DNA from 2 places in the Mesorhizobium sp. B2-4-19 genome. Region 1 is predicted to be linked to the other one. Evidence: riboswitches for the same ligand, from Rfam matches in the RefSeq annotation. Region 1 holds a riboswitch; the other holds the start of a gene.
What was found. A riboswitch is a leader RNA that binds a small molecule or an ion and turns the genes downstream of it on or off. The one in region 1 is predicted to bind thiamine pyrophosphate.

Region 1 (11,960 bases):
TCGAGCAAAAGCATGTCGCGCTCCTGCACCACCGTGCGCAAAAGCGCCGCGCGCTGGCGCATGCCGCCGGAAAGCTGTGCCGGAAAATGCCGCTCGAAGCCGGCAAGCCCGAACTCGGCAAGCAGCGGCGCGACCCGCGCCCGCGCCGCCTGGCGTCCGACGCCCTGCACTTCGAGCCCGAGTGTCGTGTTGTCGAGGATGCGCCGCCACGGCATCAGGCCGTCGCGCTGCGGCATGAATGCGAAATGCCGGCCATGGTCGTCGAGCGGCATGTCATCGAACAACATCTCGCCTTCGCCATGCTCGGCACCCGTCAGAAGCTGGAACAGCGTCGACTTGCCGGCACCCGAAGGCCCGAGGATCGAAACGAATTCGCCGGCACCGACGCTGAGCGAAATATCGGCGAGCACGTCGAGCCCGCCAAACGCCTTGCGCACATGCCGCAATTCGAGCCGGCTCATCGCCCCGGCCCCTTCCCTGCCGGCCGACGGCCGATCCGTTCCCAGGGCATGGCGAGGTGCTGCAAGAGCGCCGTCAGCCCAAACAGGATCAGCGTGAGCGCGGCACTGACGCCGACCGCGGCCAGCACCAGATCGGGGCGGAAATTGTTCTTGGCGTTGAGCATGTAGATGCCCAGTCCCTTGGCCGCACCGGCATATTCGGCGAAGATGGCGCCGACCACGGCATAGGTGATGGAGATCCGCAGGCCGGCGAAGAAATAGGGCAGTGACGAAGGCAGCCGCGCCAGAACGAAGACACGCCAGCGCCCTGCCCCCATGGCGCGCAGCATCTGACCGATCTCCACCTCGGTCGCCTCGTAGCCCTGCACCAGAGCCACCAGCATCGGGAAGAAGGTGACCAGCGCCACCAGCATGATCTTTGGCGTCAAACCGAAGCCGAACCACAGCACCACCAGCGGCGCGATGGCCACCAGCGGCAAGGTCTGGCTGACGATGACGACAGGAAACAGCGCCCGCCGCAGCGGCTGGAAGAAGTCGACCAGCATAGACAGCGCGAAAGCGGCGGCGAGCGAGCAGGCAAAGCCGATCAGCGTGGCGCGGATGGTGGGAATGGCGTTGTCGATCAGCGCCTCGCGATTGAGCATCGCCTGTTCGAAGACGCGCGACGGCGCCGGCAGGATCGTCGGCTTGATGCCGGAATAATTTGCGTAGAGTTCCCAGGCCACGAGCAGCAACCCGACCGACATCACGGCCGGTGCTGCCTTGGCGAAGAGACCCGCGAGCTGCCGCGGGCGGCTTGACGACGATGAGACCACGAGACGATAACCTTGACGGGCGCGCGCCGAAGGCGCGTTCTGTTCAGACAGCGGTGGGGCTGTTGGCGGAAACCGTGACGTCAAGGGTTACGTGGCCGGCGCCCGGCCCGAAGCGGCAGAAGGCTTCATTCAGCGCCGAAAAGATCGCGCCGGTATCGCCGCGCAGTTTGGTGCAGAAGTTCTTGGAGCGATCGTAGACGCCGGACTGTTTCAGGAAATCGATGCAGCCATAGATCTCATCCATGTGGTCGCCGGTGCCCATCACATAGAGCGAGAATTGCGCAGCCGCCGACTGGCCGGTGGCTGCAGCATTGCGCACGGCGGTGATGGCGGCTTCCTTGCGCGGCTCAAGCGGCCCGGCAGGCCCGCCAAACGCTTCGGAGCGGCAGATCGGATCGTCCGGCTCGCCAGGACAGCCGCGCGAAATGGCGGCCGACAGCACGCAATGCTTGCCGCTCCGCGCCGCCGCCACGAACAGGTCGCGCAGCGCCGGGAACAACACTTCGGGTGGCCCGACCAGCAAGGTCGAGATGTCGTCGGTCTCGATACGGAGCCTGTCCCGGTAGGGGTCGAGCGCGCCAAGCGCGCCCAGGATGACACCGACGAAATCGTCGGCCATGGGATAAAGGGAAATCTGTGCACCTGAAAACATCGCCCGCCTCGCTCCGCTGGTATTACCCAGATCAGCTTCTAGGGTCTGTGGGCTTGCCGCCCCCGTCTCAGCCCCGACCGTACGGAGCACCCCTGTGGATGGCCGCGTTAAAGCACCATTCGAACGGAAGGGGAAGCCGTTTTTTCAGCGCACCGGGCCAAAAGCGTTGCACCAGCTCTCGCCATTGAGTGACGCTGGCGATGCCGCGCAGTCGGAATTTATGGGGAACCTTCGCCAAGCCGAGAGGTTTTCCCAACAGTCGCAACGCGACGAGTTCACAGAAATGGAGACAGAACCATGTTCATGAAAATCCTCGCAGCTTCGGCGTTCACCGTTGCGCTTGCCACTTCCGCGATGGCGCAAAGCAACACCGCAAACGGCATGGATGGGTCCGCCGGCAGCGGCCGGTCAGTGACTGTAAACCCGAGCACTCCGGCTTCGCCCGATACGGTCGATCCGGCAATTACCAACAGCACGACCATCGCGCCGGGCGACATGAACTCCGATGCGGATCGCAATTGCCCGACCAATCCGCAAGGCGCGCAGTCCGATGCCAACGGCAACGCGACGGCCCCCACCGTGAACGACAACAACTGCGGCAAGTAAGTGATTGCCCAAACTGAAAAAGCCGCCGGACATCCGGCGGCTTTTCGATATCATTCCCAACGATGCCTTTGCCCAATCGTTAGGATGCGGCCTTCTCGCGAACCGGCAGCTTCCAGCCCGGCCTGACGAAGTGGCAGGTGTAGCCGTTTGGATATTTCTCCAGATAGTCCTGATGTTCGGGCTCGGCCTCCCAGAAGGCACCGGCCGGCGCGACTTCCGTGACGACCTTGCCTGGCCACAGGCCGGAGGCATCGACATCGGCAATAGTGTCTTCCGCGACGCGCTTCTGTTCGTCGCTCGTATAGTAGATCGCCGAACGGTAGCTCATCCCGACATCATTGCCCTGCCGGTTGCGCGTCGTCGGGTCGTGGATCTGGAAAAAGCGCTCCAGCAGCGTGCGATAGCTGATCACGGCCGGATCGAAATTGATCTCGATGGCTTCGGCATGGGTGCCGTGGTTGCGATAGGTGGCGTTGGCCACATCGCCGCCACTATAGCCGACACGCGTGGAGATGACGCCGGGATAGCGCCGTATCAGATCCTGCATACCCCAGAAACAGCCACCGGCAAGCACTGCGCGTTCGGTCGAAGTCGCCATGTCACGTCTCCTCAAAAGGCAATTCCGGCTCATGCGAGGGTTTCCCGCCCGAAATTGCGCAGACAAAATCGGATTTCCCAATAGATGGGCATTGTCGTCCGCTTCGTCCAGTCGCGTGGAAACAACGCGGCCACGAACGAACGATATCACGACGCGGTCGGGGATCGAACCGTTTCAGTTGCGCGGATGCCGGGCCCGGCTGTCGACGGCAAGCTGCGGATAGAGCGTGCCGGGCGGAATGGCAGCAAAGCTGATTGCCAAAGGCGGCGCTGTGCGCGACCAATTGAAAAGAACGGTCTTGACCGGGAGGTTGCCCAGCCATGTCCGCAACTGCGGCGGCACGTCATGCCCTGGCCAAACCATCAGCATGCCGTGGTCGCGCAAACGCTGCCTGGTGATCCAGGGCGCGAACCGGGTATCAAGATCGGTGAAGATCGACGGCTTGTCATAGGCATTGAGGCCCGCCAGCATGGCCACCTGGGTATCGCCGCCGACAATGTCGAGCCGGCCGGGCGCCGCCGCGTGCCAGACCGCCTCGGCCTCGTCCGCGATCGGCTCCGCCGGCCAGCAGACGGCGTCCAAGCGCCCCCGCACATTGCAGCCCGTCCAGCGCAGCGCCGCGTAGGCGCCCGATATGGTGATGATGCAGAGGAACGCGCAGATTGCCAGCCTTCGCATCTCGATGGCGCCGAGCCGGTGGCCGAGGAAGGCCAGCACCGTGACACCGACAAGATTGTACATCGGCGCGCCCCAGGACTCGCCGGTGCCAGTGAACAACGAGGCCACCATGATCAGGGTCGCGGGGCCGAACCCCATCCACACGAGATAGACCAGAATGCTGCGCTCGACGGGCACTTCGGGGGCGGTCGAGCGCCGCAGCAGGCCTGATATCGCCAGCACCAGAAGAAGGCCGGAGAGTCCGGCCATCTGGACACCTATGTAGTAAAGGCGCGCCCGGTGTTCGGTCACCCATTGGTCGCGGGCGGCGAAATAGGTCAGCGGCAGGAAATCGATGCGGTAGAGCGCGATGGCCAGCGGTGTGGCAACGGCGAGAAAAACGGCAAGGCCGAGCCATGGCCAGGGCGTCGCCAGCCGGCTGCGCGCGCGTGCGTCGCGCAACAGCCAGAGCGCGCCGAAGGCAAGCAGCAGGCCGGTGGAGAACTTGGCATAGAGCCCGACGCCCGACACCAGTCCAAGCGCCAGCCACCAGCCCGGCCCGCCGCCACGGCCGGCGCGCCAGAGCAGCCAGCAGATGGCAGCCCAGAACGGCATCTGCGCGTAGTCATGATTGAATTGCGGGGTCGGCCAGCCGAAGAAATAGACCGACGGCATCAAAAGCACGGCGGCCAGCGCACGGCTTTGCCCGAGCATGTCGCGGGCCAGCAGATAGACCAGGACGAAGGTCGACGAGATCGTCAGCTGGGCAACCAGATATTGCGGCCAGCGGAACGATCCGGTCAGAAGATGGCTGGTTTCGAGCAGCCAGCCTGGAAGCTGTGGGTGCTTGTAGGTCAACAGCACCCATTCGCGGCCCCACATGAAACCTTCCACCACATCGCCGGGCGGGGCGGGATCGATCAGTGCCGGCACCGCCGTCCAGCACAGGATCTGCACTAGGCACAAAAGCGCCAGCAAATACCAGGGATGGCGAAGCAGGCCGGGCCATACCGATGACGAGTCGAGGCCGGCGGCAGTCAGCCCCGCCGGCGCCCAACCATCCATGGAGTCATCTATTCCCACCATGCCGCGCTTAAACCACATCGTCCGGTTTGCCGAACAGCCCCCACATCAAAGCTTACGAAAAAGTATACTTGCAGGCCATTGCAAGACCAAGATTGGGCAGGAATTTCGGCGCTCTGTTGCCCTCCCCCGGCAGAACAGCCGCCATTTGATCCAGTCTGAACATCCCGGATATTCGATGCGTCACCAGCATGCCGTCATCCACCATCGCGCGCTCGACTTCTGGCTGGCACGTGCGGCAGTCCTCGTCATCATCTGTTTGCAGCTCCTGGTGATCAACGATCTTTCGTTCGGCCCGCGCTGGCTGGCGCCGGCGCTGGAGGCCGCCCTGCTCGTGCCCCTGTCCGTCGCCACCGCCTGGACACAGGTCGCCAGCCAGAAAGCGGTCGAGGAGGAGCACTGGTATCTGGTCGGCCGGTTTCGCGTCATCATCCGCAGGACGGCGCTGGTGATGACCGGCGTCGTCAGCGTCATGAATTGTGGTTCGCTGGTGTTCCTGGTCCGCGCCTTGCTAGTGGGCCATGCCGGCTCCACCGGCCAGACGCTGCTGATCGACGCGCTCAACATATGGGTCACCAACGTCATCGTCTTTGCCTTGTGGTTCTGGAGCACGGACCGCGGCGGGCCGCCGACATGCGGCCTCGTCAATCGCGCCCATTCCGACTTCCTGTTCCCGCAAATGACCTTGAACGACCGCGAGATCCGCGACTGGCTGCCGGGCTTCGTCGATTATTTCTTCCTCGCCTTCACCAATGCGACGGCATTTTCGCCGACCGACACCTTGCCGCTGTCGCAGCGCGCCAAGCTTTTGATGATGGCCGAGTCGATAATATCGCTGCTGACGATCGCACTGGTCGCCGCCCGCGCCGTCAACATCCTCGCCTAGGCCCAGAAACGCAAAATAGCCCGCCCGGCGAACCGGAGCGGGCTATCGGATGGTTTGCGCCCAAAGCTGGAGCGCGAGGTCGACGATCTCACCCCCAATCCGCGCCGAGATCGCGTTCGAAGACCACCTGGTCGCGCAGCGGAATGCCGTTCACAAGCAAGCCTTCGGGGTAACCGGTCGATGGCCCGAACGCATCCTGCACGATGCGAGACATTCGGAAGCCCTGTCTTTGGTAAAATCGCAAATTGCCGATGTCGGCGGCCGCGGTCGACACGATCAGGCGCCGGCCGTAGCGCTCGCGGCAGCGGGTAATTGCCGCCGCGACAAGGGCACGCCCCAGCCCCTCGCTCTGTCTTGCCGGACGGACCGCCAGGCTCTTGAGCTCGAAGACACCGCCCTCGCCTGTCTCGATGAGCTGCACGTGGCCGATGATCCTGTTGCCCTCCCGCGCGACCAGCACCTCGCCCTCATCGATATAGCTGGAAACCTGCGTGGGGGAATCGTCGGCAAGGGCAAACAGCGGCAGCAATATTTCGCGGTCCCCTTCATATCGTTCAATCTGCATCCGTAACCCCGGGCTGGATCAACGCCGCCGCGAGTTCGGCAACCTTGCATCGGGATATAGCAGTGGCCGGGCGGGCGCCACAAACGCAAAAAGCCCGCCTCGGCGCGGACCGAGGCGGGCATTGGCTCGATCGAGCCGTCAGGCGCGAATTCTCGGACGCAGGGCAAGCCTTCTTAGGCAGGAATGAACGTGAGGATACTGGCCGTCGATCGCGCCCCGCCGCGTACAATCCGTCACCCAAACCAGCCAAACGTAAGGCTAACCACCAAGACCGCGATGAGGATTGAGAGCGGCACCGCCATGAACAGCCCAGCTTCTAATAATCGGGTTTCCTTGTCACTGAACATTAAGCCCTGCCTCAACAAGCTTCGCTCGGATAGAAGCTGCGAAGCCTGTTTCCGTTCTGAATACCAGCGACAAGCGATCCACGAGCGATTTGGCTTAACGTGGTTGCCGCCATGTATTTTGCAATGATACGGGGGGCCAGCGCATCATTCGATTGGTGCCCCATTCCGCGCACCAGCAAAGGCGTTTTGGGAGCGATTTCAGCGGAGGCTAATTGAATCGCGGTTTTCAAGGAGCGAGCAGCTGTCGAAAGGCCCGCCGGCCGGAGCCAGCGCCTTGCCCTTCCTTCGTTCGCACGTTTCGCTGATATGAGCAGGGGTGCATACATCTTCACCAGTCGGCGCTGCCATCTCAAGGCCCTGCCGGTCAGGCCCAGTGGCCTTCCGCTGCCAGTCCCCACTAGCAACCAAGCCGCTGGGCCGCAGGCATGATTTGCGCCACATATGCGGCATGAAGGCGCTGAACAGAAGGTGTTGCTCGATGCTCCGGACAGACAATGGCGCGGCACTGAGGCTTTCAGATTTTGCCGATCCCAACGATGCAGTAATTGCCGCAATCGAGCTCTATGGGCCGGAAGCGCAGACCGCAGCGGCCTACTGCGCCATGGAAGCACACTTCGCCGGGCGACTGGCCGATTTCCGCCTCTGGTGCGAGGTCTTTCGCGTCTTCAAAACCAGATTCCATTGAGAGGCAAACATATCGGAGTTGCACAGCCATCAGCGCGTTCTCGCAGTGCAGCCGCACGAAGCAACCATCGGAAATACGGAAGCCCGCTTCTGCGGCCCTTCAGTCTTCCGTCGCCGGCTTGAACTTCCGCACGATCACCTCGAACAGAATATCCGAAATCCACATCGCGCAGACGCCGATGAGAAACGCCGCCGCCAGCGTCGTCGTGTCGTCATTGGCCAGTGGCAGGCCCGTGGCGCGGGAATACTGGACCACCGGCAGCGTCAGATAGGCCGCGGCCAGCGCGCCGCAGATCGGCGAAGCCACCATTTCGCGCAGCTTGTAGCGGTGCCGCGACAAAGCGCGCAGGACACCGCCGGCCAGACCGGCGACGACGACCGGTCCCTTGATGCCGAGCAGGTCGAAGAGATCGTGCATCATTTCATCGCCCTCGCGACAAGGAAGCCGAATACCGATCCGGCGCCGAAAATGACCAGCCCGGCAAGCAGCATGGCCGCGTCCAGCGGAAGTGCGACGACCGTCATGGCTTCCACCCGCACAGTCTTTCGCCCTTGCGGTTGTGCGCCAGCAGCGCCTTGACTTCGGCGTCCGACAACGCGTCGACTGCGGTCGCCGACAGGCGCAGCGGGCTGGATACCGCGCAGAATCCGCCCTTGACCGTGGTACAGCCGGCCAACACGGCCAGCACCGATACTAGCATCAATCCTTTGCCCATGATTTGAGCTCCTTTCGCGCGGTGGCTGCGGGCAGCGCGCCGATATCGTTCTGGACCTGGCCGGCGATGTCGTGTGCAGCGGCTTCGGCGGCGGCCTGCCGGGCACGCTCGCTGCGCTCGCCGGCAAGCCGCTGGCGAACACCCCAGCCGAACGCCGCGAGGATGGCGGCACTGATGCCGAGAAGGGTCGGGTTGCCGAGCAGGAATGTCAGAAGCGCACTCATCGGTTCGGCTCATCCTTGACCAGATAGCCGATGGCAAAGACCGCGATCGGCAGAAGCGTTGCCCATGTCTCGGCGTCGTACCAGGACGGCCAGAAATTGCGCACGAAGACGCCGCAGACCGACATGGCCGCGGCGGCGATGGTCGCGGCCGTCAGCTTGTTGGTCGGGCGGATGGTCAGTTGGGTGATGGTGGCCATGGTCAGAAGATCCCTTGCAGCGCGACGGCGATGTGATGCCAGGCGGCATAGGCGACGAGCAGGCAGGCGGCGATGAGCCCGCCCGCCTTGGCGGCAGCCGGAATCCCGGGACCGCCCGGCACGGGCGCGTTGCCGGCGGGCGTTTCAGCCGCGAGCGGCGGCTTGACCGGCTGGGGAACCGGCGCCGGCATCGCAGGCTGTATTGAGGCGGGCGCCGTCGCAGGGGCCGACATCAGCAGGGCCTGGGCTCGCACTGACCTGACGCGATCGGACCAGCCGCGCCCGAATGTCGCCCAAGTCGGCAATCGCCTGAGAAACGCCAGCCGCGCATCGCAAAGCTGATCGATGACGACGCCAGCCGGCTTTGTCTTGACGGCCGCCAGCGTCGCCGGGCCGATGCGCCCGTCCTGCGAGACGCCGACGCTTGCCTGCAGGTATTTTGCCGCCCTGCCCGGTCCACTGTTCACCGCGAAATCGAACACGGCATAGTCGACGCCATCAGGCAGTTCGGCACCGAGCACGGCATCCCAATAGAAGCGCCGATAGACGGTTGCGACCTGATCGTCGCCGATCTTCTTCAGATCGGCCTTGCCGGCATCGGCCTTCACATAGCGGCGAAAATTCGCCAGCGTCACGCCCTTCATCGTGGCGCCGCCCGGATCGGCCGGATTGTCCGACCAGCCGCCCTCGGATTTCAAGACGAGCGCAAGCGCCCGCGCGAAGTTGCGGTCCATGGAGGTTCCTTTCCGCCCTCGCGGGCAGGTTGTTTGTTTCGGATTAGGTATGACTATCGGACCCAGACGCGGCCGATGCGATGGCGAGGGACAATGACGAACTGCCGGATGAAATCCGGCTGGACCTCAGCGGGCCTGCCGCCGACAACGATGGGCCAACGGGGAACTCAATCCATTTCAGCATGCCATGGGTAAAAGCCGGTGCCGACATTCAGCCGAAGGCCTTGCGGACATCGGAGATCAACACCTATGACGGCGGCCGGCTGGTGTTGGTTGATGGCGTCTGGGTTGTGATGAAGAGTGGCGATCAGGGCGATGCGGAAGCGGTGCGCGAGGCGTTGCGGAGATGGATTAGGCGGCGTCAAAGCGGCCATATCTGGCCGATGGTTGACCTCTTGAAAGGCTATCTCCTTGATCGGTCGCACGTGCTTGTTAAGTACCTCCAAGACGTCCTTAGCAACATCTCACCCGCTCCTTAAGTCGACCTCGGGCAAGATGTTCAGCCTCAACAAGACCGAACTGATTGCAGCACGCATCGCCGGCGTCTTGGCCGTCTTGGTCTTTTTTGCGTGGATCAGCCGGGGCGAGAGCGACATCAAGGACGGCGAATGGCATTTCTACGCGCCGTCTGATCCTGTCGTGGTCAGCGACGGCACTGAGGTTGCCGGAAGTCCAATCATGAGCCGATGGAACGGCAGCGCATGGGAATACCGGCATATGACCGAGGATGAGGAAGTCGCCTTCAACGATTTGATCGGCGGGCCGCCGATGCCTAAACCACCTCGGCCTTGAGATCAGTTGCCGTCGAAGCAGGCTTCTTTCGCGGCGTGCCGGCCACCCGAGCAACCCATTCAGCTTTGTTGAACCGGCGCTCGATCTGATAGAAGCTGATGAAGCTGAGGGGGAAAATCGCCGCGAAGAAGGAAAGCCACAAAATCCATTCATTAACCTTCCCGACAATGCCCAACTGCACATAGATGGCGGCCATCACCGCGAACAGCAGTTGATGCCACAGATAGAGCGAGTAAGAAGCGTCGCCCAGATCTGTCCAAGCTTTTGAGAACGTCCACATCCGCCTCATCTCGACAGCGACAAAGCCATAGACGATGAAACCGCTCGGCAAGCCGAAGCACACTGTCCGCCACATCACCGGCAACGCCCACGCGCCCTTCGGATCGTGGAGACGATAGCAGATCGCGCCGATGACCAGTCCGCCAAACCCTGCGGCCAAAGACGTCAAGGCGTACTCTGAGAATTTCCTTTCGACCAGCAACGCGACGACAATTCCGAACGCGAACTCCAGCACGATCGGCGCGGTAAACACCGAAGGCATGTAGATGCCGGCGCCCCAAATGCAGAGAACAATTGCCATCCAAAGAGCGATGGCGGCCACGATGCGGCGCGGGAATAGCAAAATACCTAGAGCGCACACCGCATAGAAGGTCATCTCGTACTGCAATGTCCAAGCAGCCAGAATGCGATTGTTCGGCTGGGCAATGAGTAGCGCCAGATCCCACCACGGCTGCTGCTTCATGCCTGCCGGGGATAATTCAGCGGCAGGCATGAGGATTAGCACCAGCGATGCGATGAGGAACGCTGTCAGATAGACGGGGTAGATTCGGAAAACCCGCCTCACCACAAATTCTCGCAAAGCCCGCCAAATTCCAGTGATGTCGGCGTTCTTCCCCAACCTGTCGGCGGACAGGAAAACCACGAAGCCGGAAATCACAAAGAAGAGGTCGACGCCAGATGGGCCGATGGCCCCGACGAACTGTGACCAATGATTTCGCATAGGAACAAGTGGGTAGAAGGAGTGGGTGAACACCACCATCAGCGCCGCGATGGCGCGGAGGCCCTGAATATTCTTGGAATACATGCCGCATGCCTAGTTCTGACGGCAGGTGGCATAGCAGCACAAGGCAGACGCGGCAAATGCTCAGGCGCTAAACTTCACTCCCAATGCGCGTCGGACAACCGCATGAACTTGTTGGTGGCATCGACGCCATACACATTCACCACGCCGGTTGACAGGATTTCAATCCAACCCTGGGTGTTCGCCTTCTGCGTGACCGTGGGGAGCCAGATTGTCCGGCTTGGCCGCATATACGTGGGGAGCTGCAGGACCTGTGTTCCATCCGCGAGGTTTGCACCGGCCGCGTTGGAAATGATGCCGTCAATGTGCTTGTAGCCTCGCTCATCCATCCAGAAAACCGGGGAAGTCAGCGCGGCCCAATTGTTCGTGTACCACCCGGCAGGAATTGCCATGACCGGATAAGCCCGCGTACGCCTCGGGCTGATGACACCGTAGGCCGACCTTGCAACGCCCTGAGCTATCTTCGTGCGAGCCAAGCGGCTCTCATGGATGTTGTCGAAGACGTTAAGGTCCACACGGTTCTGATCTGACGCCCAGGTAAGATATCGCGCAAGGCTCGGGCCACAAATCTTGCCGGCGTCGGTGATGCTGACTGGCTTTCCATTCCCGCGATAGGTTGCGCAGACCTGTCGCATGATTTCGCGATACGCCGGCACACGCTGCCCGCCCGCCGAGTTCTGCCCTTGGTTTGCAAAGCCGGTCTTCGCCACGCCATCCGCACGGTCCCAGAAGGCGGGCGTAAGGAGGACATGGAGGCGAGCCCCGAGGGACAGCGCTTGATCGAAGAGGAGGCCAAGGTCGGTAGCGAAGGTCGCCTGGCTGGTGTTGCCCTGGGCGTCGTTGGTGCCGAGCCCAACGAACA
Region 2 (11,960 bases), on a different contig from region 1:
GCCGGTGACACAACGTCGATTTATGGCGCAGACGCCCCAAATCACTGAAAGGTGAAAATCCCATTCCGGACCAGAGCGATCTGGGGTCAGGCGGTCGCGGTTCGTGCGGTTTGCCGGTCCCGACCTTTCCGGTGGGTTCATCTGTTGTGCGGCTAACGATCGGTTTCCCCGGTCGCACGAGTTCAGCCGGCACCGCCGCCGGCCCATAACAAGGAGTTCAGGGCGTAATGGCAACGATCACCCCGCAGAAGAAGTCCACTGGTGCGCGTCACGGTTTCAAGACCGGCGAGTACATCGTCTATCCGGCGCATGGCGTTGGCCAGATCGTGTCCATCGACGAGCAGGAAGTGGCCGGCCATAAGCTGGAACTGTTCGTCATCGACTTCCAGAAGGACAAGATGCGCTTGAAGGTGCCGGTCGCCAAGGCGACCTCCATTGGCATGCGCAAGCTGTCGGAAGAGGATTATGTCGAGCGCGCGTTGAAGGTCGTGCAGGGCCGCGCCCGCGTCAAGCGCACCATGTGGTCGCGCCGCGCCCAGGAATATGATGCCAAGATCAATTCCGGCGACCTGATCTCGATCTCGGAAGTCGTGCGCGACCTCTACCGTGCCGACAACCAGCCGGAGCAGTCCTATTCCGAGCGTCAGCTTTACGAGGCGGCACTCGACCGCATGGCCCGCGAGATCGCGGCCGTCAACCGCATGTCGGAAACCGAAGCCGTGCGCCTGATCGAGGTCAACCTCAACAAGGGCCCTAAGCGCGGCGCCAAGGCCGACAATGAGGAAGCCGAGCAGGAAGAAGCTGCCTGAGATCTTGTGCCTTTAAGTTCACGAAAAACCCGGCCTCGCGCCGGGTTTTTTGTCTCTCGGACAAGGCAGGGGTCGAGCCTACACTTGACCGCCGCCTTCCTTCTCAGCCTCCTGCTTCAGCGTCGCGATGAAGCGCTTGGTCCGTTCGCGCTCCGGATTGCCGAACAATGTGACCGACGGCCCCTGCTCGACGATGACGCCCGCATCGAGGAACACCGCTTCCTGGGCGATCTTGGAGGCAAGCCGCAGGTCGTGTGTCGCCATCACCATGGTCGTGCCTTCGCTGGCGAGCTTGCCGAGCACGTCGACCACCTCTTGAGCCAGTTCCGGATCGAGCGCCGAAGTCGGCTCGTCGCACAGCAGCACCTTCGGCGACGGCGCCAAGGCGCGGGCGATCGCCACGCGCTGCTGCTGGCCGCCTGACAGCGTCGCTGGCCAGGCATCGGCCTTGTGCGCCATCCCGACCTTTTCCAGCAAGGCCAGCGCCCGCTCACGCGCCTTCTCAGGCGACCATTTCAGCACCGTCACCAGTCCCTCCATGACGTTCTCGATGGCGGTGCGGTGCGGAAACAGCTGGAAATTCTGGAACACCATGCCGGTCTGCAGGCGCAGCCGCCTGATATCGGCGGCCGGCACCTTGATGCCCGGGCGAAACGCGAGCGTCTCGTCGCCGATGCGCACCGTGCCGGAAGTCGGGATTTCAAGGAGGTTGATGCAGCGCAACAGCGTGCTTTTCCCCCCGCCCGAAGGGCCGACCAGTGCCGTGACACTGCCTTCGGCGATCACGACCGTCACGCCCTTGAGCACGAGATTGTCGCCGAAGCGCTTTTCGATATTGGTGAGGCCGATCATGCGCGCGCCTCCAGGAAGCCGCCATAGCGGTTGAGCCGCTCCTCCAGCCGCGTCTGCAGGGCCGACAGCACGGAACTCATCGCCAGATAGAGGATCGCCGCCTCGACATAGAGGATCAGTGGCTCATAAGTGGTGGCGACGATGCGCTGCGCCGCCTGGAACATCTCGGGCACGGTGATGGCGGCGGCCAGCGAGGTGTCCTTGACCAGCGAGATGAAGGTGTTGGAGAGCGGCGGCACCGCGACGCGGCCGGCCTGCGGCAGGATGGTGCGCCGCATCGCCTGGCTCCAGGTCATGCCGATCGAATAGGCGGCTTCCCACTGGCCCTTCGGCACGGAGCCGATGGCCGCGCGGATGATTTCCGACGTGTAGGCGCCGATATTCAGCGTGAAGCCGATCAGCGCTGCGGTAAAAGCATCGAGCAGGATGCCGACCGACGGCAGGCCATAGAAGATCAGGAACAGCTGCACCAGCAGCGGTGTGCCGCGGAAAATCCAGACATAGAAGCGCACGAGCATGACCAGCGGCTTCGGCCCGAACAGTCGGCCGAGTGCTGCCCCGAGGCCAACGGTCAGGCCCAGCACGAAGGACAAGAGCGTCAGCGGTACGGTGAAAATCAGGGCGGCCCAGAGCAGCGAAGGCAGCGACTCCAGCATCAGTTGCAGCCAGTGCGGCACGAAAGACCCTCCAGAATGGTCGAGCTGGCTTCATCGAAGCGCGAATGCGTCAGCCATATCACGACAAAAGCGGCGAGCCGTCAAAGACGGCCCGCCGCTGGTGCATTACAGGGGCGACAACTCGCCCTCACTTGAAATTACTTCGAGACGTCCTGGCCGAAATAGGTGTCGGCGATCTTCTTGTAGGTGCCGTCGGCCTTGAGATCGGCCAGCGCCTTGTTGATGGCGGCAACCAGTTCCGGATCGCCCTTGCGCACGATGACGCCGGAATAGTCGGCGTTTTCCTCTTGCGCGGCGATCTTCACATTGGCGTCGGGCTTGTGCTTCTTGAAATCGAGGAACGACAGGCTGTCATTGATGGTGGCGTCGGCGCGGCCGGTCAAAAGCAACTGGATAGACTGGTCGAAGCCGTCGGTGCCGACAAGTTCGGCGCCGTTCGCCTCGGCCAGCTTGCCGAAGTTCGAGGTCAGCGACTGCGCCGACTTCTTGCCCTTGAGATCGGCGAAGGTCTTGATGTCGGTGTTGTCGCCGCGCACGATCAGCACCGCCTTGGAGGCGATGTAGGGATCGGAGAAATCATACTTGGCCTTGCGCGCGTCGGTGATGCCGACCTCGTTGATGACGGCGTCGTAGCGCTTGACGTCGAGACCGGCGATCAGCCCGTCCCATTTGCCCTCGAGGAATTCGACCTTGACGCCGAGCTTGTCGGCGATCGCCTTGGCGATCTCGACGTCGAAGCCGACCAAGGCGCCGGACGCGTCATGGTAGGTGAAGGGCGCGTAGGTGCCTTCCGTGCCGACCTTAATGACGCCGGCCTGTTTGATCTGATCGAGATTGGCGCCGGCATGGCCTGATGTGACCGCCAGGGCCTGCAGCGTTGCGGCGACGATAAGCGACTTGAGCCATTTCATTTTTTTGTGATCCCGTCCTTGGCCTGATGTCTGGCCTGCTGTGAGGGCTGGAAAATGACAGATGCGAGCAGAAAGAATAAGGAACCATATTTCAAAAACAAGGAAATCCTGAAACCAAATTCTCCAAATAAGGGTTCGTGCAGCGACTGAACGTCCCCGGCGACCGCGTCGAAATCGCCGGGATAGCATCACTCGCCCCGCCCGCGCCATCGGAACCTTTCTCGCGCATGGCAGTTTTGGCTGTTCTAGGGCGCGACGCCGCGATTTCAACAGGCGCCCTGCCAAGTTCGTAAACGTTGGTTATGTCGGGAGCGCCTCATGATGGAAGACACGGCAGGACGGGTCATGGTCCGCGCGGCGATGAAGGCTCCCTATCTCGAACGCGACGAGGAACATCGGCTGGCCTTGCTCTGGAAGCAAGACAACGACCAGAACGCCCTGCACAGCATCACGGTGGCCCATATGCGGCTGGTCATTTCCATGGCCTCGAAATTCCGCCATTACGGCCTGCCGCTCGGCGACCTGATCCAGGAAGGCCATGTCGGCCTGCTTGAGGCCGCCGCCCGCTTCGAGCCCGAGCGCGAGGTGCGGTTTTCCACCTATGCGACGTGGTGGATCCGCGCCTCGATGCAGGACTACATCCTGCGCAACTGGTCGATCGTGCGCGGCGGAACCAGTTCCGCGCAGAAAGCCCTGTTCTTCAACCTGCGCCGCCTGCGCGCCCGGCTGGCGAACGGCGCCGAGCCGCTTTCCAACACGACGCTCTACCGCGAAGTGTCGGTTGCGCTTGGCGTCTCCGAGGCTGACGTGGCGTTGATGGATTCACGGCTGTCGGCGCCCGACTCCTCGCTCAACATGCCGCTTGCCGACGATGCAGGCGCGACCGAGCGGATGGACTTCCTGGTTTCCGACGATCCCCTGCCCGACGAGATCGTCGGCGACAAGATCGATGTCGCGCGCCGTTCGCTTTGGCTGCGGGAGGCGCTTCACGCGCTGAACGCCCGTGAACTCAGGATCATCGAGGAACGCCGGCTGAACGACGAGGGCGCCACGCTCGAGGCTCTCGGCGAGATGCTCGGTATTTCCAAGGAACGCGTCCGCCAGATCGAGGCCCGCGCCATGGAAAAGCTCAAAGTGGCGCTGGTGAAGCAGAACCCCGACTTTCTGGCGACAGCCGCCTGATTCCGTGCAGCGGGATCCTATTTGTCGGTGACGATCTTGACCTTGTCGCCGGCCGAAACCGCGGCCCCCGGCGACAACGCGTTGAGCACGCGGAACAGATCGAGCTTGCGGTCGACGCCGACCATCTGCGCGGCGAGCGAGCCCATCGTCTGCCCCGGCTGCACGATGAGCACGCGTATATGCAGCGGCTTCAGGGCCGCCTTTTCAGCGGCACTGAGGATACGGAACGACCCGCTGACCGAACGCGCCACCGCCTCCAGCGAGGTGCTGGCCGAGGGCGCCGCGGTCAGCAGCCGGTAGACCTGGCCGCCGGCACGGATCACCGCGATGTCGAACTGCCAGCCTTCGGCACTGGCATGCGCGGTCGCGGCCTCGTTGCCGTTGATGGTTTCCTGCTTGACGCTGCCGTCTTCGAGACCGGCCACCCAGCCGCTTCTGATGTAGTCGGTCAGGGCGCGGTTCTTGTCGATCGAAACGCCGTCGAAGCGGATCGCTATGTCGCCCGGCCCGGTCGCCGTCACCGCCGCCGCCGAATTGTCGATGATAAAACCGTCCGGCACCGTGAACGACACGCCGAGACCCGGATGCAGGAAGGTCTCGCCACGCACGTAGCCTTCTTCCGGCGTGTCGCCATAGAGCAGGCCGTCTATGCCGGCGAGGAAGGAATCGCGGTCGCGCGTGCCGACGCCGGGCGCGCCGAACTGGCGGGCATGGCGCTGCGCCAGGTCGATGCGCTGCGGCGTGTTGGGATGCGTCGCCAGAAAGTCGAGGCTGGCGTCGGTGGCGCCGCTGATCGAGCGGAAATCGGTATAGGCCGACATCGACTGCAGGAAGCGGCCGGCGGCATAGGGGTCGTAGCCGGCTTCGCCGATCGACTTGATGCCGATGGCGTCGGCCTCGAGCTCCTGGTTGCGCGAGAACTGCGCCAGCCGGAGCTTGCCGCGGATCAAAGCCGCCTTGGCGGTCGGGCTGTCGCCGAGCACGTCGGAAACCACTTTGGTCGCCAGGCCTTCCTCGGCCTCCAGCTGCTGACGCTGCAGGCCGTGATTGGCGGTGACGTGGCCCATCTCATGCGCGATGACGGCGGCGAGCTCGGACGAATCATTGGCCAGCGCCAGCAGGCCGCGCGTGATGTAGAGATAGCCGCCCGGCAGCGCGAAGGCGTTGACGTTGGGCGAATTGAGGATGGTGATGCGATAGGTCTGGGTCGGGTTCGCCGACACAACGGTCAGATTGCCGACGACCTTGGCGACCATGCGCTCGAGCTTGGGATCGGAATATTCGCCGCCATAGGTCGCCAGGATGCGCGGATGCTGCGCCTTGGCCAGTTCGGCGAGCCTGTTGTTGGCGCCGACATTGTCGACCGTGATCGGCTTGTCGGATGGCTGGAAGCCGGATTCCTGGACTGCCGGAGGCGTGAACATCTGGCAGCTTGCGAGCGCGACGGCGAAGCCGGCAAGCGCCACAAAGCGCGCCAGCGGATTCATTCGTAGCTTGTCGACGCCGATCGCCAGAGCGGCTTCCTTTCAGGTCCCGGCGCATGACCAAGAAAATCGGGGGCGATCTTCGGAGCCTGTCATGCGCAAATACAAATTTCTACGGCACCCGTTGCGCGTCCCCTGGGGCGCGCGGCGGATGCAGTAGGCAAATCACGGCCTGTGCCGGACCAGTAGGGCGGACCTAGCCACACTACTTCTGCCATGGCAAGCAAGCGCCCCTTCGCCTGATGCCGGTTTGACCGTAAATTATGTCCGCTTCCGGGCAATATCTCGTGATACGGCATTGCCGGCACCTGCACCGATATAGCGCCGGAACGCCTCCGGACCAGCCCCGGCAAAGAAATCGTCCGCGCTGCCGGTGGCGGCAACGGCGCCATCGTCCAGAAACACCACATTCTGGCCAATGCGGCGGGCGTCCTCTGGCTGGTGCGTGACGAACAGCACCGTCATGCCGCGCTCCGCATGCACACCGGCAACCAGGTCGAGCATATCGTCACGCAAGGCGGGCCCGAGCGAAGCGAAGGGCTCGTCGAGCAGCAGCACCGGGCGATCGCGCACCAGCACGCGCGCCAGGGCGACGCGCTGGCGCTCGCCGCCGGAGAGTTCGCGCGGTAGCCGCTTGTCCTTGCCGCCAAGGCCTGTGCGTTCCAACGCCTCGGCAATGGCGGTTCGATCGGCTTCGCTCAGCCGCAGCGATGGCGAGCGGCCGATCCCGACATTCTGCTCGACGGAGAGATGCGCAAAAAGGTTGTTTTCCTGAAACACCATCGACACCGGCCGCGCAGCCGGAGGATCGGCGCCGACATCGACACCGCCGATCAGCACACGGCCTGACCGCGGCGTCTCGAAGCCGGCGACGAGGTTGAGCAGCGTCGACTTGCCCGAACCGCTCGGCCCCATGATGGCGGTGATTTCCGCCGCCGCGAACGCGACATCGAAGGTGAGCGGCGCCTCGCCATAGCTGAACGAGACCTTGTCCAGCCGCACCGGAACACCCTTCCTTCTCATCGCCCCGTCAGACATTGCGGACCTTGTCTCTTCCCAGCCAGTCCGCCGCCAGCACCAAGGCGAGGCAAACGAGACCAAGCAACAGCGCCAGGCCGGCGGCGTCCTCGGTGCGGTAGCTGCCCATGCGCGCCAGGAGAAGGTAAGGCAAGGTCTGCACGGAATCACTGCCGAACAGTGCGATGACGCCGAGATCGCCGAGCGACAGCGCCATGGCGAAGGCGAAGGCCGTGGCGAGCGGCCGCCGCAATGACGGCCAGTCGACCAGCCGCAGCCTCGCCCAGCCGGAAATGCCGAGCTGCGCGCAGAGCCGTTCGTGGCGCTCGCTCGCCGCGTCATAGGCGGGACGGACGGCTCGCAGTGCGAAAGGCATCGCCATGACAGCGTTGACGGTGACGACCATGACCGGGGCGATGGCAAAGACATCGCCGGCATGGCGCAGCAGGAGGAACCAGCCGGCTCCGATGACGATCGGCGGCACGACCAGCACAAAACCGGCACCGGTATCCGTGGCATGTTCGAGCAGTGTTCCTGGACCGGAGCGGCGGTTCAACGCGAGTGCCCGTCGCGCCATGGTCAGCGCCAGCGACAGCATCGCCGAAAGCAGTGCCGACAGGAAAGCCAGCACCGCACTGGTCAGCGTCGCCTGCCGGACCGTGACCTCGCCGGCGAGCCGGCCGAGATCGGCGCCCAAGCCTGCCGAGACGATCGCGGCCATCGGTCCGACAACGAACAGCAGCGCCAGCACGATGACCATGGCGTTGAGTGATGCCTCGGTCGTATTGACGGAGAGATAGCGGCGCGGTGCCACCGGCAGGTTGGTGTCGCCGACGACATTGGCGCCAAGCCGCGTCAATGCCAGCACCATGACAAAGGTCAGCGCGATCTGCAGCAATGTCAGGGCGACCGCCCGCGCCGGGTCGAAATCGAAGCGCAGTGCCTGGTAGATGCCGACCTCCAGCGTCGTCGCGGCCGGACCGCCGCCGAGCGTCAGCACGACGGTGAAGGAGGTGATGCAGAGCATGAAGACCAGCCCGGCGACGCCCGGCAGAGCGGCGCGCAGCGTCGGCCATTCGATCAGCCGGAAGGCCGGCCGCGCCGCCATGCCGAGCTGGCTTGCCAGCCGCCACTGGTCGGCGGGAATGGTCTGCAGCGCCTCGAGGAACAGGCGGGTCGCCAACGGCAGGTTGAAGAAGACGTGGGCGACGAGAATGCCGGACAGGCCGTAAATGCCTGGCCAACCCCGGCCGCCAACGGCGCTGAACAGCCCGATGAAATAACCGGCACGGCCGTACAGCGCCAGTATGCCGAGCGCCGCGACGATCGCCGGCAGCGCCAGCGGCACGGCGAAGAGTTGCAGGATGAAGGCGCGGCCGAAGAAACGCGGATGCCGCGACAGGGCGCGCGCCACCAACAGCGCCGGGATAACCGAAAGCAGGGTCGAGAGGGTGGCCTGCCAGAGCGTGAAGCGGACAACGCGAAGCAGATAAGGATCGAAGGCCGCCCGAGCGCCGGAGAAATCGTGAGCGCCTTCGACGAGCAAGCCGGCAAACGCGCCGCCGATCAGCAGCGTGATCGCGGCGAGCGCGAGGATGCCGGCGCTGACGCGGGGATCAGCGGGTTGCACGATCGACCGCCAGTCTCCGCATAGCGACACTTATAGAGGGTTGCGTTCCTTGGCGCCCCCCTCTGTCCTGCCGGACATCTCCCCCACGAGGGGGGAGATTGACTGTTTCAGCGCCTCGCTCATACCTATAGCGTCGGCGATTGGCGAAATCACCGATAGCATTCGATCTCCCCCCTTGTGGGGGAGATGTCCGGCAGGACAGAGGGGGGCGCCGTAGAGCACTCATCTTTCGATCATACGGCCAAACTATTTGCTCATCACCGCCAGCCATTCATCCACCCAGGCCTTGCGGTTGGCGGCAACCTCTTCGGGGCTGAACAGCAGGGTCTTGGCCGGCTTGACCAATTTGTCGAAGGCCGGGTTGAGCGGCTTGTCGGTCTTGCCTGCCGGGAACATCCAGTTGGTCTCGGGAATGGCATCCTGGAATTTCGGCCCGGTCATGAAGGCGATGAATTTTGCGGCCAGCGGGTTCTTGGCTCCGGTCGTGGTGATGCCCGCGACCTCGATCTGCAGATATTCACCTTCCTCGAAAGAAGCGGCCTGGTAGCGCTGCGTGTTCTCGGCGACCATGTGATAGGCCGGCGAGGTCGTGTAGGACAGCACCATCGGCGCCTCGCCCTTGGTGAACAGGCCATAGGCCTCGCTCCAGCCCGGCGTCACGGTCAGCACCTTTGTCCTGAGCTTGGCCCAGGCTTCCGGCGCCTTGTCGCCATAGACCGACTTCACCCACAACAGCAGGCCGAGACCCGGCGTCGAGGTGCGCGGATCCTGGATGACGATCTTGTCATCGGCACTGCCTTCGACCAGTTCCTTCAGGCTCTTCGGCGGCGTTTTCAGTTTTTCGGTGTCATAGACGACAGCGAAATAGCCGTAATCGAAGGGAACAAAAGTATCGTCGCTCCAGCCACCCGGCACTTTGACGTCGGAGACCGCGCCATGCAGGGCAAACAACCCGCTAGCCTTGGCATCGGCGGTGAGATTGGTGTCGAGGCCGAGCACGATATCGGCCTTGGTCGACGCGCCTTCGAGCTTGACGCGGTTGAGCAGGGCCACACCATCGGCGACCGAGACGAACTCGACGTCGCAGCCGCATTCGGCCTCGAATTCCTTCTTCACCACCGGGCCTGGACCCCAGTCGGCGGTGAAGCTCTCATAGGTGTAGACGGTGAGCTTGTCCTTGGCCAAGGCCGGCCCGGACAGCGCCGCGACCATGGTCGAGACAAGAGCGTATAAAAGCGTGCGCATCGGCGCCTCCTTCGTTCGAATTTGAAAGGAATTGAGGCGTCGGACTGTCCGAAACGTCTAATCCCTCCGCCGGTACAAACCGGATCAGGTTCAGCGGGTTGGCGAGACTGCCTCTCAGCCGGTCCGCGAAGATCGCGTCCGGCACCCCGTTAGAGCGTTTTGACACATAGGCCGGGCCGGGGAACCGCGCAAGTGGCAGTTTGCCGGCCTTCCGTTTCCGCTGCCGGGCTGGTACAGGCCACCAGATATGAGCACATTCACCATTCTGCTTGGCGGCGATCTCATCCGCACGCCCCGGCTCGACCGCCAGGTCGAAGGCTCGCGCGTCATTGCCGCCGACGCCGGCATCGGCCATGCGCGGCTTCTGGGTCTTGTGCCTGAATTGTGGGTCGGCGATTTCGATTCGGTTCCGGCCGATCTCCCCGCCGACCTCACCGCAGTGCCGCGCCGGACTTTTCCGGCGGAGAAAGACAAGACCGATGGCGAACTGGCCATCGCGGCCGCACTCGAGCACGGGGCGACCCGCCTTGTGCTGGCAGGTGCGTTCGGCGGCAGGCGCGCCGACCATGCCTTCCTGCATCTGGCGCTCGGCCTGCGGCTGGCCGAGGCCGGAACCGACGTGTTGCTGACCAGCGGCGCCCAGGAGGGTATACCTCTGCTGCCCGGCAACGCCGGCTTCGACTATGCCGACGGCACGCTGTTTTCGATCCTCGGCTTTTCCGAACTTGTCGGCCTGACCGTCACCGGCGCCAAATGGGCGCTCGACCAGGTCGAGGTGGCCTTCGGTTCGTCGCTGACCATTTCCAACGAGGTCAAGGGCCGCCTCGAAATCGTGCTCGGCCACGGCCGAGCGCTGCTGCTCGCGCATCCGTATCCACTACCTGAAAGCTGACATGGCCCCGCCTCTTCTCAATCTCGACGGGATAAAACTGACCTTCGGCGGCACACCGCTGCTCGACGGCGCCGCCCTGACCGCCTCGACCGGCGACAAGATCGCCCTGGTCGGCCGCAACGGGTCCGGCAAGTCGACGCTGCTCAAGATCGCCGCCGGCCTGATCGAGCCGCAGGATGGCGAGGTGTTCCGCCAGCCCTCGGCAACCGTCCGCTATCTGCCGCAGATGCCCGATATGGAAGGTTTCGCCACCGTGCGCGCCTATGTCGAGGCGGGGCTTGGGCCAGCCGACGATCCTTACCGCGCCTCCTATCTGATGGAGCATCTTGGCCTCACCGGCGAGGAACGGCCGGGTGATCTGTCAGGCGGCGAGGCCAGGCGCGCAGCCCTGGCCCGTGTCATGGCGCCGGAGCCTGATATTCTGTTGCTTGACGAGCCGACCAACCATCTTGACCTGTCGGTCATCGAATGGCTGGAAGAAGAGCTCGTGCGCACCTCCTCGGCGCTCATCGTCATCTCGCACGACCGCCGTTTCCTCGAGCGCGTGTCGCGCGCCACCGTCTGGCTCGACCGTGGCCAGACCCGCAGGCTGGACAAGGGCTTTGGCCATTTCGAGGAATGGCGCGACCAGGTGCTGGAAGAGGAAGAGCGCGAGCAGCACAAGCTTGGCCGCCAGATCGTGCGCGAGGAGCACTGGCTGCGTTATGGCGTGACCGCACGCCGCAAGCGCAACATGCGCCGCTTGGGCGAGTTGCAGACCATGCGTCAGCGCTTTCGCGGCCATCGCGGCGCCGAAGGCACCGCGACCATGGTGGCGAGCGACGCCGCCGAATCCGGCAAGCTGGTGATCGAAGCCAAGAACATCGAGAAGAGCTTTGGCGACCTCACCGTGGTCAAGGGCTTCTCGACCCGCATCCAGCGCGGCGACCGCGTCGGCCTCGTCGGACCGAACGGCGCCGGCAAGACGACGCTTTTGAAGATGCTGACCGGCGAATTGGCGCCGGATGCCGGCTCGGTGCGGCTCGGCACCAATCTGGAAATCGCCACGCTCGACCAGAAGCGCGAGGCGGTCGATCCGCAGGAGACGCTGGCGCAATACCTCACCGACGGGCGCGGCGAAAACCTCGTCATCAATGGCGAGCAGCGCCATGTCGTCTCCTACATGAAGGATTTCCTGTTCAAGCCGGAGCAGGCGCGCACACCGGTGCGCGAACTGTCCGGCGGCGAGCGGGCGCGGCTGATCCTGGCGCGCGTGCTGGCT

Region 2: it holds a riboswitch for thiamine pyrophosphate, as region 1 does, so the genes downstream of both, thiB (thiamine ABC transporter substrate binding subunit) here and FJ546_RS26025 (YkoF family thiamine/hydroxymethylpyrimidine-binding protein) in region 1, are expected to answer to the same signal.

Annotation. Positions count from the first base shown of each region.
Region 1 covers NZ_VFUV01000019.1:108,093-120,052, reverse strand. The annotation lists gene FJ546_RS26035 (ABC transporter ATP-binding protein) at 1-461, opposite strand, end outside; gene FJ546_RS26030 (ABC transporter permease) at 458-1,207, opposite strand; gene FJ546_RS26025 (YkoF family thiamine/hydroxymethylpyrimidine-binding protein) at 1,320-1,928, opposite strand; TPP riboswitch at 1,919-2,032, opposite strand; gene FJ546_RS26020 (hypothetical protein) at 2,226-2,534, shown strand; gene msrA (peptide-methionine (S)-S-oxide reductase MsrA) at 2,614-3,132, opposite strand; gene FJ546_RS26010 (glycosyltransferase family 39 protein) at 3,307-4,854, opposite strand; gene FJ546_RS26005 (hypothetical protein) at 5,051-5,758, shown strand; gene FJ546_RS26000 (GNAT family N-acetyltransferase) at 5,847-6,287, opposite strand; gene FJ546_RS25995 (hypothetical protein) at 6,682-6,900, opposite strand; gene FJ546_RS25990 (hypothetical protein) at 7,119-7,355, shown strand; gene FJ546_RS25985 (hypothetical protein) at 7,455-7,772, opposite strand; gene FJ546_RS25980 (hypothetical protein) at 7,876-8,070, opposite strand; gene FJ546_RS25975 (ABC transporter permease) at 8,055-8,294, opposite strand; gene FJ546_RS25970 (hypothetical protein) at 8,291-8,491, opposite strand; gene FJ546_RS25965 (glycosyl hydrolase 108 family protein) at 8,494-9,225, opposite strand; gene FJ546_RS25960 (hypothetical protein) at 9,306-9,704, shown strand; gene FJ546_RS25955 (hypothetical protein) at 9,721-10,017, shown strand; gene FJ546_RS25950 (acyltransferase) at 9,998-11,101, opposite strand; gene FJ546_RS25945 (SGNH/GDSL hydrolase family protein) at 11,176-11,960, opposite strand, start outside.
Region 2 covers NZ_VFUV01000026.1:52,015-63,974, reverse strand. The annotation lists gene FJ546_RS29385 (CarD family transcriptional regulator) at 228-809, shown strand; gene FJ546_RS29380 (amino acid ABC transporter ATP-binding protein) at 888-1,661, opposite strand; gene FJ546_RS29375 (amino acid ABC transporter permease) at 1,658-2,338, opposite strand; gene FJ546_RS29370 (amino acid ABC transporter substrate-binding protein) at 2,476-3,249, opposite strand; gene FJ546_RS29365 (RNA polymerase factor sigma-32) at 3,568-4,431, shown strand; gene FJ546_RS29360 (M48 family metalloprotease) at 4,449-5,918, opposite strand; gene thiQ (thiamine ABC transporter ATP-binding protein) at 6,177-6,953, opposite strand; gene thiP (thiamine/thiamine pyrophosphate ABC transporter permease) at 6,946-8,565, opposite strand; gene thiB (thiamine ABC transporter substrate binding subunit) at 8,809-9,807, opposite strand; TPP riboswitch at 9,852-9,966, opposite strand; gene FJ546_RS29335 (thiamine diphosphokinase) at 10,055-10,699, shown strand; gene FJ546_RS29330 (ABC-F family ATP-binding cassette domain-containing protein) at 10,701-11,960, shown strand, end outside.